2 regions of the Paenibacillus sp. RS8 genome follow, and region 2 is predicted to be linked to the other one. Evidence: a T-box and tRNA genes for the amino acid it is inferred to sense, from the RefSeq annotation. Region 2 holds a T-box; the other holds one or more tRNA genes.
What was found. The T-box of region 2 lies ahead of trpS (tryptophan--tRNA ligase). A T-box ahead of a tRNA ligase gene usually reads a tRNA of that ligase, here a tRNA-Trp.
Positions count from the first base shown of each region.

Region 1: it has a tRNA-Trp gene. The T-box ahead of trpS (tryptophan--tRNA ligase) is inferred to sense a tRNA for this amino acid. The anticodon was not compared.

Region 1 covers NZ_CP168131.1:510,733-517,844, forward strand. The annotation lists gene ACDZ28_RS03280 (ABC transporter ATP-binding protein) at 1-1,329, opposite strand, end outside; gene ACDZ28_RS03285 (BMP family ABC transporter substrate-binding protein) at 1,432-2,571, opposite strand; gene ACDZ28_RS03290 (AraC family transcriptional regulator) at 2,900-3,649, shown strand; tRNA gene ACDZ28_RS03295 (tRNA-Leu) at 3,794-3,872, opposite strand; tRNA gene ACDZ28_RS03300 (tRNA-Cys) at 3,887-3,960, opposite strand; tRNA gene ACDZ28_RS03305 (tRNA-Gly) at 3,973-4,047, opposite strand; tRNA gene ACDZ28_RS03310 (tRNA-Gln) at 4,054-4,128, opposite strand; tRNA gene ACDZ28_RS03315 (tRNA-His) at 4,148-4,223, opposite strand; tRNA gene ACDZ28_RS03320 (tRNA-His) at 4,264-4,339, opposite strand; tRNA gene ACDZ28_RS03325 (tRNA-Trp) at 4,376-4,449, opposite strand; tRNA gene ACDZ28_RS03330 (tRNA-Tyr) at 4,457-4,542, opposite strand; tRNA gene ACDZ28_RS03335 (tRNA-Thr) at 4,548-4,623, opposite strand; tRNA gene ACDZ28_RS03340 (tRNA-Phe) at 4,644-4,719, opposite strand; tRNA gene ACDZ28_RS03345 (tRNA-Asp) at 4,727-4,804, opposite strand; tRNA gene ACDZ28_RS03350 (tRNA-Met) at 4,831-4,907, opposite strand; tRNA gene ACDZ28_RS03355 (tRNA-Val) at 4,925-5,000, opposite strand; tRNA gene ACDZ28_RS03360 (tRNA-Glu) at 5,056-5,130, opposite strand; tRNA gene ACDZ28_RS03365 (tRNA-Ser) at 5,149-5,241, opposite strand; tRNA gene ACDZ28_RS03370 (tRNA-Asn) at 5,245-5,320, opposite strand; rRNA gene ACDZ28_RS03375 (23S ribosomal RNA) at 5,381-7,112, opposite strand, start outside.
Region 2 covers NZ_CP168131.1:367,286-374,397, reverse strand. The annotation lists gene ACDZ28_RS02725 (M3 family oligoendopeptidase) at 1-1,146, shown strand, start outside; gene ACDZ28_RS02720 (O-methyltransferase) at 1,511-1,909, shown strand; gene ACDZ28_RS02715 (alpha/beta-type small acid-soluble spore protein) at 2,169-2,399, opposite strand; gene ACDZ28_RS02710 (aldose 1-epimerase) at 2,607-3,581, opposite strand; T-box leader at 3,716-3,955, shown strand; gene trpS (tryptophan--tRNA ligase) at 4,017-5,003, shown strand; gene ACDZ28_RS02700 (hypothetical protein) at 5,005-5,193, opposite strand; gene ACDZ28_RS02695 (metal-dependent hydrolase) at 5,302-6,303, opposite strand; gene cyoE (heme o synthase) at 6,545-7,112, shown strand, end outside.

The DNA of each region.
Region 1 (7,112 bases), 140 kb from region 2:
GAACTGAGCTGCGCCTATATCCACACCCCGTGTCGGCTGCTCTGCAATAAGCAGTTGCGGTTCAGTAGAACACTCTCTAGCTACGACAACTTTCTGCATGTTACCACCTGATAACATACCTATTGGCTGAGAAGGTCCAGAACAGCGGACTTTAAATTCCTCTACAAGTGATACGGCTAGCTTAGCAATTCGTGATCCATTCAAAAAAGGACCTTTATTCATTTCCTTTGTACGATACTGAGTGGACAGCAGATTATCCGCTATGCTCGCATCACTAGCTATCCCTTGATGCATCCGATCCTCTGGGATATAAGAAACACCCAACTTACGAATATCCAAAATATCCGATTCTCGAATATCCTTTCCCTTCACTAGCACAGAACCCTGGCTTGAAACCCCTCTTAAGCTCCCTGTAAGAGCCTCAATGAGCTGTGTCTGCCCGTTTCCTTCTACACCAGCAATCCCGACGATCTGTCCTCCGCGTACCGCAAAATTAATATCTGATAGCAACGCTTTGCCGTGTGCATCATTTACACCTAGACCTTGCACAGTGAGCACCGCCTCACCAATAGACAGAATCTCCTTGTCATATTTCAACACAACATCTCTACCCACCATGAGTCGGGAAATTTCTTGCTCCGTGACATCCTTCGTTTGGAAGACACCTTCACTACGTCCACTACGCATAATCGTAATTCTGTCGCAGATCGCTTTCACTTCTTTCAACTTGTGTGAAATAAACACAATCGTATGTCCCTGCTCTCTTAATTGCTTAAGCTCACGGAACAATTCTTCTGTTTCCTGTGGGGTTAACACCGCGGTCGGCTCATCTAGAACTAGGATTTTCGCACCACGCAGCAACGCCTTCAGGATCTCAACCTTTTGCTTCATACCAACCGTAAGATCCTCCACTTTTGCTTTTGGATCCACTGCCAGATTGTATTTTTTCGCAGTCTCTTCGGTCATGCGCACGGCTTCAGCATAATTGATGCCGACTCCCTTACGGGGCTCCATGCCCAGCACCATGTTCTCTGCTACCGTAAAAGAAGGAACCAGCATAAAATGCTGGTGAACCATACCGATCCCTCTATCAATGGCATCCTGAGCCGATTGCAGCTTCACTTTTTCTCCCTTGATATAGATCTCACCTTCACTAGGCTCTTCCATGCCGAACATGATCTTCATTAAAGTTGATTTACCCGCGCCGTTCTCGCCCGCAATCGCGTGAATTTCTCCCTCACGTAAAGAAAAATGCACGTCTTTATTTGCAACGACGCCATTGGGATACACCTTCGTAATTCCCCGCATTTCCAACAGAGCTTTGTTCATCGGTCTCAACGCCTTTCCACTTGGAGGTCTGCAAAAATATACAGCTGGAATTCTTCTAATAGAAGAATCTCCAACTGTAGGTTTATCACTTTATAGCTATACTTAAGGCTTAACTGCGTTACGAATGGCTTCTACTTCTGAGGTTTCCATTCCCATCGCGTTATCTACTGTAATTTCTTTATTGATCAGCTTTTGCTTCACTTCTTCAACTTTAGCCTGAAGATCCGCTGGGAAGACATTTTTATATATCTCATTCTCTGCAATGCCTACACCATCATCTACGAAGCTCAATACATCACGTTTACCCATTTCAAGCGTACCCTCTTGTAATTTCTTCACGGCACCTAGAATAGCACTATCAATCTTTTTAATAGAAGAAGTAACGATCAAGTTTGCTTTTTCGCTATCTGTTTCATTAAGTAACATCGCCTGATCAGAGTCTACGCCAATAGCATATTTCTTCTTCTCTTTAGCTGCATCAAAGATCCCAAGACCTGTACCCCCAGCTACGTTAAAAATAACATCCACACCGGAGTTATATTGAATCAGTGAAAGCTCCTTACCTTTAGCCGGGTTAACGAAATCACCAGCATACGATACAGCTACCTTCACATCAGGATCAACATATTGAGCGCCCTGAATGTAGCCAACCAAGAAAGCGTTAATCCCTGGAATATCCATACCGCCTACAAATCCGATCACATTCTCAGGATTAGCATTAGGCATATCGGATTGTGTAGCTAGCGCCGCTACAGCACCTGCTAGAAAAGATACTTCATTAGTCGCATAAGACATGTTGTACATGTTCTCTGGTGCTTCATCTATATCGGTATCATAGTTAATGAATTTTTTGTCTGGATATAATTCAGCCGTTGCATTAAACATCTCTGTAATTTCCGATCCGCCAGAAATAATAACATCCCAATCCTCAGCGGCGATATCGTTAAACGTAGGGTCCCATTTCGTTTTATCGACACCCATTTCTACAACCTTTGTTTCTGCACCCAGTTCATCCTTAACCTTTTGCAAACCGCTATTCGCAGAGTCAAAGAAAGATTTATCTCCAAGCGTTCCTGGAATCAGAAGTACAACTTTGAGTTTATCTCCTGAACTTGTTTCTCCACCTTCAGCCGCATTAGAACCTGCATTCGCGGAAGATCCATTACTCGACGTATTATTTCCACAGGCTGTGACCATTACCATTACTACTAGCAGCAACAAAGAAAGAGCTTTCTTTTTCATTTTTCTATTCCACCCCTATATATAGTTGGTTAGTAATTTGAGAGGTTCTCCATCTTAGTCTGTTGTATATTTCACGATTTAGATGGAAACTCTCATATTTCATGTAACATTGTCAAAATTTTAATAATTTTAACGAATACACTCAAAAATAGAGAGAAAATTATAATTTTTACGAATAATCCGACTAATTTCCGAACGAGATGGCCAGTCAGGTTGCTAATCTTCGGATTTCTTGATACGATCATATCAAATATTAATGAAAATAATTATATGATTTCGGTCATAATTTTGTACGATTCGGCTAAAACATAATTATTGGAGGCTCATCATGGATCGTGTTCTATATATTGTAAATGCAGCACATGAGGTTAATACCTATATTCCACCACACCAGCATGAATGTTATGAACTAGTCTATTATTTAAACGGATTAGGAACTACCAATGTAGGTTCGCGAAGTTATCATTTTCGTTCTTCTTCATTCGCGCTAATACCACCCAATCATAAACATGACGAGAATCATCGCGAAGACGCTACTATACTATTTGTAGGCTTCCATTCAAATCACCCAAATATGGAGAATTTGCAAGGCGTATATGAAGATGATAAAGACCATACTGTTCTACAGATCTTGCTTCGAATGAAAGCAGAGTTTACGCGCAAACAAGATGGATTCTCTGAACTATTGAACCTTCAAATGAGCGAAATCACTGTTCATCTGATACGGCTTCTTAGCGCCTCTGGGTTTCAATCGCCAACGGAAGACAGAGTCCAATATGTTCTAAACTATATGAATGAGCATTACCGCCATAAGCTATCGGTCGCAACACTCTCTGAGATGTCTGGATACAGCTATGATCGTTTCCGCCATTTATTTAAAGAGCGATTCGGTTCTTCACCTCTTCGCTATCTACTATTGAAACGTCTGGATTATGCAAAGTCTCTCTTGCAACATACCCAAATGCATATCTCAGAAGTATCTGCCGCTGCAGGGTTTGTGAATGACGCTCAATTCTGCAATATGTTCAAACGTGAGGTAGGTCTCACACCGCGGACATTCCGACTAAGCAGTCAATAAAATTACAATTCACTCCGCTTCACATAAAAAAGCCGTTGAATTAGAAGTGTCTCTAATTCAACGGCTTAAGAATAAAAGTTCATAGACAAAGAAAAAAGGTTAGTAAATTCGCTTGTATTAGCAACTTTACTAACCTTTTTGATATACCGGCGAGAGGACTCGAACCTCCACGGTTTCCCTCTCGATTTTGAGTCGAGCGCGTCTGCCATTCCGCCACGCCGGCACATATGAAATTAATGGAGGCGCCACCCAGATTTGAACTGGGGATAAAGCTTTTGCAGAGCTTTGCCTTACCACTTGGCTATGGCGCCATATGAAAACATTGGAGCGGACGACGGGAATCGAACCCGCGACCCTCGCCTTGGCAAGGCGATGCTCTACCGCTGAGCCACGTCCGCATAAAATGGCTGGGGATATAGGATTTGAACCTATGCATGACGGAGTCAAAGTCCGTTGCCTTACCGCTTGGCTAATCCCCAATAACATTTTAAAGTAAAATGGGGCGACTGATGGGTCTCGAACCCACGAATGCCGGAACCACAATCCGGTGCGTTAACCCCTTCGCCACAGTCGCCATATTAAACTGAATTTGTTGCTGTTCTTCTTAAAGTAAATGGGGCGACCGATGGGACTTGAACCCACGAATGCCGGATCCACAAACCGGTGCGTTAACCCCTTCGCCACGACCGCCATATTAAACTTTAGAGAAAGACTTTAGATAAAGATTGGCAGGGGCAGCAGGAATTGAACCCACACCAACGGTTTTGGAGACCGTTGTTCTACCTTTAAACTATGCCCCTAAAAAAATGGTGGGGGATGATGGATTCGAACCACCGAACACGTGAGTGAGCAGATTTACAGTCTGATGCGTTTGGCCACTTCGCTAATCCCCCAAAGATGGTGCCGGCGAGAGGACTTGAACCCCCAACCTACTGATTACAAGTCAGTTGCTCTACCAATTGAGCTACACCGGCATATTAAGTTATATACTACATGGTGGCTCGAGACGGATTCGAACCGCCGACACGAGGATTTTCAGTCCTCTGCTCTACCGACTGAGCTATCGAGCCAAGAAAATGGCGGAACCGACGAGATTCGAACTCGCGATCTCCTGCGTGACAGGCAGGCATGTTAGGCCAACTACACCACGGTTCCAAAAGATATAATTACTTGATGAAAATTGGTTGCGGGGGCAGGATTTGAACCTGCGGCCTTCGGGTTATGAGCCCGACGAGCTACCGGGCTGCTCCACCCCGCGTCGTTCTTAAATGAATATGGTGGAGGCTGAGGGGATCGAACCCCCGACCCTCTGCTTGTAAGGCAGATGCTCTCCCAGCTGAGCTAAGCCTCCGTAAACAACAATTGTTATTGTACCAAAGTCCACTATGTAAAATCAAGTGAAAATTTGGTGACCCGTATGGGATTCGAACCCATGTTACCTCCGTGAAAGGGAGGTGTCTTAACCCCTTGACCAACGGGCCATACTAATTAAAAATTTGTGGCGGAGAGAGAGGGATTCGAACCCTCGAGACGCTTGTGGCGCCTACACGATTTCCAATCGTGCTCCTTCGGCCAAACTCGGACACCTCTCCATATGGCTCCCCGAACAGGACTCGAACCTGTGACAACTCGATTAACAGTCGAGTGCTCTACCAACTGAGCTATCAGGGAATATTCATACCAGGCTTGATGCCTGAAAACTGAATCCGAATTGAATTTGCGTTTTAAGTATAGGATAAGCCCTCGACCGATTAGTATTGGTCAGCTCCATGCATTACTGCACTTCCACCTCCAACCTATCTACCTCGTCGTCTTCAAGGGGTCTTACTAATTGGGAAATCTCATCTTGAGGGGGGCTTCACGCTTAGATGCTTTCAGCGCTTATCCCGTCCGTACGTAGCTACCCAGCCATGCTTCTGGCGAAACAACTGGTGCACCAGCGGTACGTCCATCCCGGTCCTCTCGTACTAAGGACAGCTCCTCTCAAATTTCCTGCGCCCACGACAGATAGGGACCGAACTGTCTCACGACGTTCTGAACCCAGCTCGCGTACCGCTTTAATGGGCGAACAGCCCAACCCTTGGGACCTACTTCAGCCCCAGGATGCGATGAGCCGACATCGAGGTGCCAAACCTCCCCGTCGATGTGGACTCTTGGGGGAGATAAGCCTGTTATCCCCAGGGTAGCTTTTATCCGTTGAGCGATGGCCCTTCCATGCGGTACCACCGGATCACTAAGTCCGACTTTCGTCCCTGCTCGACTTGTAGGTCTCGCAGTCAAGCTCCCTTATGCCTTTGCACTCTTCGAATGATTTCCAACCATTCTGAGGGAACCTTGGAACGCCTCCGTTACTCTTTAGGAGGCGACCGCCCCAGTCAAACTGCCCGCCTGACACGGTCCCCGTACCCGATTAGGGCACTAGGTTAGAACCTAGATACGATCAGGGTGGTATCCCAACGGCGCCTCCACCGAAGCTTGCGCTCCGATTTCTACGGCTCCCACCTATCCTGTACAGATCGTACCCAAATTCAATATCAAGCTGCAGTAAAGCTCCATGGGGTCTTTCCGTCTTGTCGCGGGTAACCTGCATCTTCACAGGTATTAAAATTTCACCGGATCTCTCGTTGAGACAGCGCCCAAGTCGTTACGCCATTCGTGCGGGTCAGAATTTACCTGACAAGGAATTTCGCTACCTTAGGACCGTTATAGTTACGGCCGCCGTTTACTGGGGCTTCGGTTCATAGCTTCGGGTTACCCCTAACCACTCCCCTTAACCTTCCAGCACCGGGCAGGCGTCAGCCCGTATACTTCGCCTTGCGGCTTCGCACAGACCTGTGTTTTTGCTAAACAGTCGCTTGGGCCTTTTCACTGCGGCCCCCTCGTGCTATTCACACTACCGGGGCACCCCTTCTCCCGAAGTTACGGGGTCATTTTGCCGAGTTCCTTAACGAGAGTTCTTCCGCGCGCCTTAGAATTCTCTTCTCGCCTACCTGTGTCGGTTTGCGGTACGGGCACCTTCTCCTGGCTAGAGGCTTTTCTTGGCAGTGTGAGATCATGACCTTCGCTACTACAATTTTCGCTCCCCATCACAGCCCAGCCTTAACGATGTGCGGATTTGCCTACACATCAGCCTCACTGCTTAGACGGACATATCCATCAGTCCGCGTCACTACCCTCCTGCGTCACCCCATCGCTCATAGCGGATTACGGTGGTACAGTAATTTCAAACTGTTGTCCTTCGACTACGCCTTTCGGCCTCGCCTTAGGTCCCGACTTACCCTGAGCGGACGAGCCTTCCTCAGGAAACCTTGGGCTTTCGGCGGATCAGATTCTCACTGATCTTTTCGTTACTCATACCGGCATTCTCACTTGTATGCTGTCCAGCGCTCCTTACGGTACACCTTCAACCCACATACAACGCTCCCCTACCCCAGATACATAGTATCTAGCCATAGCTTCGGTG
Region 2 (7,112 bases):
GAAGAAGCATGGACCGAAGCAGCAGATAACTGTGCGGATACCTTGAATCACTTAGCAGGCTTCCGTCTGAAGCTTTATAAAGGAAGAGGTTGGGAAGATATTCTGAAAGATCCGCTGAGCATCAATCGTATGTCACAAGATACTTTGAATGCGATGTGGGACGTGATTACGAATAGCAAGCCTGCACTCGTGGGCTATCTTCAGCGTAAAGCAAAGCTGCTTGGGCTGGATGCTCTCTCGTGGGTAGATGTCGAAGCACCTGTGGGCAAATCTTCAGGTAAAATCCCATATGATCAGGCTGCTAAAGATATCGTTACCCAGTTCCGCAAATTTAGTCCGAAGATGGCCGAGTTTGCAGAGCGTGCTTTTGATAATAACTGGATCGAGGTTGAGGATCGTCCGGGGAAACGTCCTGGAGGATTCTGTACATCCTTCCCTGAGAGCAAGGAATCACGGATATTCATGACCTATAGCGGCACAACCTCCAATGTTTCAACCTTGGCGCATGAGCTGGGGCATGCTTATCATTCTTATTTGCTGGATGATCAACCTGTATTTAATCAGAACTACGCTATGAACGTTGCAGAGACTGCTTCAACCTTCGCAGAGGTCATTGTGTCTGACGCTCAGGTTAAAGCCGCTAGCAATGCTGAAGAGAAGCTGGCGCTGCTTGAAACGAAGATTCAGAACAGCGTTGCTTTCTTTATGAACATTCACGCTCGATTCTTGTTCGAGACTCGTTTTTATGAGAAACGTAAGGAAGGCCTTGTAAATGCTGAAGAGCTGTCTGAATTGATGGTGGAAGCACAGAAGGAAGCTTTCTGTGGGGTGCTTTCAGAATACCATCCTCATTTCTGGGCTTCTAAACTGCATTTTTATATCACGGATGTGCCGTTCTATAACTTCCCTTACACCGTAGGTTACATGTTCAGCACAGGCTTGTATCGACTGGCCCTGCAAGAAGGAGCTTCCTTTGCGGATAAATACGATAGCCTGCTGCAAGATACTGGTGTGATGACTTTAGAGAATCTGGTACTTAAGCATCTGGGTGTGGATCTGACGAAGCCGGACTTCTGGCAAGGTGCTACAGATCTGATTGTAGCTGACATTAATGAGTTCTTGGAAATGACGGAGCACTTAGTTTGAAAAAGTCAAAACTAAGACATATTTTACGGTAGAAAAAACAACGGAATTTCAGTATGAATACGCAAAAGCCCCTGATGCAGGGGCTTTTTTTAAGGGCAAAATGTCGAAAAAACACGGTTTATAAAAACTAATATACAATAATTCTATGGATTTCGCGCATATATAGGGATAATAACCCAATTTTGCCGAATAATGTTGTTTACCTTTTATTAGTAACCTATAATGAGTCTTAAGCCTTATATAAGGCGAAACTAGAAAAATCACTCAGCTAGCTCACAAAACAGAGAAAACGCTTACAAAAACAGTTTTGTACGAAGTCAATTCGGATGAAACAAAGTCTCACAAAACTTTTAGGAGGAAAAGTATGCTTAAGACAGAACAGCTATCATTAGCAAGACAGATGGACATGGTATTTAAGGAGCTTCAGGAAGAATTATCAGGATTAACTTCTGGTACGGTATTTGTGCAAATACGAAATAACATGATTGGCAAATTCGGTATACGGCATAATCCTCTTTCTGGGCGGAGTGGGGGGTTCACTGATGTGAAAGAAGGGATGACAGATGGACAGCAATCTTCTTTTCGACTAATGGCGCTGGAAAGCCTGAAGTACAAGCGTCGTTGGACACATGGTGAGATTTCTTATGAATTTGCCATTAGACAGGGTATGGTGATTGTAGATGCTACGCTGGAGTCCAATTACAATATGGCCAACTTGATGATTCGTTCTCCTCGTAATGCCTACGCTGAAAGTTCCGAATAATTTTTTGGTTAAGCGTTATTTACATAAACTTTATAGTTCATATTAAAAATAAGAATTTATATGCTTGCGTAATAAATTATCCTTCTCCTTCTCGCAAAAAATGGAAACCGACACTAAAAGGACGGTAAGACCGTTTTTTCTTGTGAAAATCAAAAACCCTCCCACAGCTTCAGAAAGAAGTGTGAGAGGGCTCAAAAGCTACTCGGTTTTAGGCTTTTTTAATATGCCCTAGCCGGATAAAACACTTAAGATAACGTTGTTACTGACGACCGGACAGTTGTTGTTCTGCCAGTTGTACTAGACGTTTAGTGATGTAACCGCCCAGAGAACCAGTTTCGCGAGAAGTGTAGTTCCCGTAATAACCGTCAGCTGGGATCGTTACTCCAAGCTCCTGTGCTGCTTCATATTTCAACTGTTGCAATGCCGCAGTTGCTTGAGGAACGACCAGGTTATTGGAACGGCTGCTACGACCTTGACCTGCTTGACCCATGTGTGTCACCTCCTTCGCCCGTTGTGAAGATAGTATGAGCGCTAAGAGGTTAATTCATGCATCCCTTCGAAAGGTTTTAAGGCTGGTAATTATTAGTGAAATAAAAGTGAGGATAGGATAGAAATTCTTTGTTGCTAGGTATCATACAAAAAAATCGGTCTTTCCTTACGTAATCGCAAGGCAAGACCGATATAATGTATATCTGCTTTAAATCTCAGGATAAATCATTTCCAGCAAGGTGGTCAGATTCTGACTCTGTCCGGGTTCTATCGTTAAGAGGCCTGTGAAGGAAGCGTCATCGGATACATTCGGTGCATTTGCGAGCCATGTATAGGGTTCAATGCACAGAAATTGATCTGCTGGTCCTTTGGTATATAGCACCCAGTGACGGAATAGATTCTCGTCAGCGGTATAACGGAGGCCATAACCATCATCGCGTAATAATAGGGCTTCTACAGGCTGTTTCTCTCCAATGCGAAGAGCAGTATCAAAATTAGTTCCCTGCATGTTCATTCCGGTGTTCAAGGCTTCCAGATCACCAAGTGGAATTAGATTGCCGCTAGGGAGCAGTTCATCGTTCAGTTCATAAATACTATTTACTGGGAGTTTAAGATTCCAGCGCTCAGGTTCTCCATCAATCATAAACCAGGTGTGATAACCGATCCCAAAAGGAATTCGATGATCTCCGAGATTTGTAACCTTTAAAGTTTGGGTAAATCGGGCTTCCTGAAGCCTAAATGTCATTTCGAATTTAAGTGGGATAGGGAATTGTTCCATCCAATGTGGATCATCTTCCGTTCGGAATTCAGTAGTGACCGCGCAACCATCCTCATCTTCTTCAATATCGCTGACACACCAGGCCTGAGTTCGGTGTAGACCATGAATATGATTGTCATTAGCGGTATTCTGGTCAAATTGATAACTTGTACCGTCGAACTGAAATTGGCCCTTACGAATTCTTCCGGGTGGAATTAATAGCGGCATGCCAAAATGGTAAGGTTTTTGCATAAAGAAAGCTTGATCGCTTTCATCAGGCCGCCGTAGAATTTCCCGTTGTTTCTTAACATCAAACAATGAAATCACGTTATTTCCTAGTCGCGGCAAAAGCGTGACTTCCAGTTCACGGCTGTGCAAAATATAAGTATCATAACCGCCCCACTGCCCTTTGGTCACCTGTTTCATGAGATATGCTCCTTTATCGTAACTGTAATCGAATAGAACATGGATAACCTTATCATAACAGATTTATACCGTAGTGGTTAAGTGATTTGACAACTTCTCTTTATGGTTCTATGATGAAGGCATTAATTCATGATGATAATGTGATGACGGGGATAAGTAGGCAGGTATTGTACCTTCAGAAAGCCGGTGGTTGATGCGAACCGGTAGGACACTCCTGATGAATGGACCCCTGAGCGCCGAGCTTGAACGGGAGCTAGATGCCCTAGTAGACCGGCCGGATCTTCTCCGTTAACGGAAGACGAAGGCTGTTTTCTTCTTGTCTTAACAAGATTAAGCAGCGAATAAGGGTGGCACCACGGTCTCACGTCCCTTGCGGATGAGGCTTTTTTTGCGTTCTCGGAAACTTAGAAATTACATCAAACGGAGGTCTCTATTATGAAAAAAGTAATGTCAGGCATTCAGCCGAGCGGTTCACTTACACTGGGGAACTATATAGGAGCACTGAAAAATTTTGTGAAGCTGCAAGATGATCATCAATGTTTCTTTATGGTTGTCGATATGCATGCGATCACTGTAGCTCAAGATCCAGCGGCGCTACGTGAGCAATCAGAGTCTGTAGCGGCTCTATTTATTGCAGCAGGAATTGATCCTGCACGTTCTAATGTTTATATGCAGTCGCATGTGCCGCAGCACGCTGAACTAGGCTGGATTATGACGACACTTACAGCGATGGGCGAGCTGGAGCGTATGACCCAGTTTAAAGATAAATCATCAGGTAAGGATTCTGTCGGCGCTGGTCTTTTCGTCTATCCTTCCCTGATGGCAGCAGATATTCTAGTTTATAATGCGGATCTTGTGCCGGTAGGAGAAGATCAGAAGCAGCATTTGGAGTTGACTCGTGATTTAGCTGGGCGCTTCAATAATCGTTTTGGCGAATTCTTTACCATTCCTGAGCCATTTATCCCAGAGGTTGGCGCACGAATTATGTCTCTAGATGATGGCACCAAAAAAATGAGCAAGAGCAATCCAAACGCTGGAAGCTATATTGCTCTGTTAGATTCACCGGACGTAATTCGTAAAAAAATCAGCCGTGCAACGACTGATTCTGGACGTGAAGTGATCTTTGATCCGGCTAATAAGCCAGAAATCAGTAATTTGATGAGTATTTATTCTGAGTGTTCTGGAATGACACTTCAGCAAATTGCCGATCGTTATGAAGGACAAATGTATGGCGGCTTTAAGAAGGATCTTGCTGAAGTGGTTGTTTCCACGCTTGAGCCTTTACAACAAAGATATAATGAAATTCGTAGCTCGGGTGCGATCACAGATATTCTTGCTGAAGGAGCTGGTCGCGCACGTATTGTTGCAACAGAGACGCTGAATGGAGTTAAAGAGCGGATGGGATTTCTGCCAGCTCGTTAATCTAATCAGCGCTTAGGCTTTCCTGTTTGCGTCTGATCTTGGCTTTGAGGATAAATCCCCAGCCAATATTCATAACACAGAGAAACCCGAGCAGAAGTGCCAACCAAAAGCTATAGCTGATCGCGATTGAAGCGGCTGTAAGAATAAGAATAGAAGAACAAGCGAACCAAAGTGAAAGTCCTTTACCCATTAGGAGAGCCTTCCTTTCTATGTCTACTAAAATGAATCCCGGAGTATGATAACCATACTCCGGGATTTTTTGTGATTATAGAATAGATCTCTGCGTAAGTCTACAGTTTCATCGTAAAGAACCGGGATCAATGGAAAATCGTTTATCGAGCTTCTCGCTGCTAAGCCAACCTACATACGTATTTAAAGGTCGATATTGATTGTCCATCACTAATACAGCCACAAATGGGTATTGTTTGCGGTGTAAATAACGCACGTCCCCCCAGCGCACCATATATCCTGAAGGAAGTTCCTCCACTTCGGCTACTGCATAAGAGGTGAAGTATAGAAAAGACTGAATATCAGGGTGCGACTTGGATATCTCCACAGCGGGATGATTCGAGCAAACAGCATGTTTGAACCATTCCAGACGGTTATTCACTAACTGCCCAACATTATAGCTGCCATCTTGTTTTACTTTTACTACGTTCCAGCGCTTTAGTGAAATTGTAGGGATTACAATATAACGTTCGCCGACATTATGATGTAAATCCTTAAGCTTGATATTACGCGTAAGGCGAGCGTGAACGACGGTTCTCCAAATATAGTAAAGAATAGTACAGGCATAAAGCGTAATAAATAAAGGTTGCGGTGGAACGATACCGGTGATCCAGAGAAGGATGGCAGCGATATGGCTACCAAATATAAACGGATCAAAAATATGGATGATGTTCCAGGCAATCCATTTCTCCGTGAATGGACGAGCAGCCTGAGTTCCATAGGTATTAAATAGATCAGAAAATACGTGAACACCTACACCAATGAAGCTCCATAGCGCAATATGGCTTAGGGCTTGTAAATCAGTAAAGCCGAATAAGGGCCCTAACACGAAGGAAATCAGGGCGGGCCATAGAATTAGAAAGGGTAGGGAATGTGTGATTCCTCGGTGGTTACGAATATACAATGCATTGTCCTTCAGTCGCAGCGCAGTATCAGCATCAGGAGCCTGAGAGGCGAGAACCGTTGCCAGCATAACAGCTCCGGCCAGTTTCGGATCAGAAGCAACGATGGGATCAACGAAGGAAAGCCCAGCTAAGCCTAGGCCCATAACTAAATGTGTAGCAGTATCCATTGGTCAGTTCTCCTTTGTTGTTCGGAAGTTCTCTATTAATAATTACCCAAATACAGCTCAGGTTATTAAGGGGATTGCAATAAATATAAAATAATTATTGTCACGTAATTGTCGAATTCATGAACTTACTGCCCCATGACTGTCAAAGTCTTCACGGGTTTGTTATGATAAAGTTAACAGCGAAGTTTTAAATGCTTCGGCTAGAACGTTAGATGTTCGTTTAGAAGGAGGATCATTAGGTGTGGACAATCATATAACATTTCAAGCTTCTTCCGACTCAGCAGCTATGTCTGCAAAATCTCCACCGGAAGGTGCTGGCTGGCGTGATTTCATTACCGTAACAAAACCCGGTATTATCCGATCTAACCTCATTGCGGCCTTTGCGGGATATTGGCTTGCCTCAGGTTGGGATGTTAATTACGGCAGGTTAGTTCTAACTCTGCTAGGAACAATGCTGGTTATGGCTTCGGCCTGTGTTTTTAATAACTATTTCGACCGTGACCTGGACATGAAGATGGAAAGAACCCGTGAAAGGGGGCTTCCTACAGGACGACTGAAACCAAACATTGTATTATTATACGCCATTGGGCTTGGTATTGCAGGTTTGATCGTACTGTTTGCTTTTTCGGGTATGCTTGCCGGTCTGTTTGGAATTGTTGGCATGTTCGTTTACGTTGTAGTATACACGCTTTGGTTGAAGCGGACATCAACATGGAGCACCTCAGTAGGTGCAATTTCTGGGGCGATGCCTCCGGTAATTGGTTATGTCGCGGTTTCAGGAAGCGTTGATCTAGGCGCTTGGCTGATTT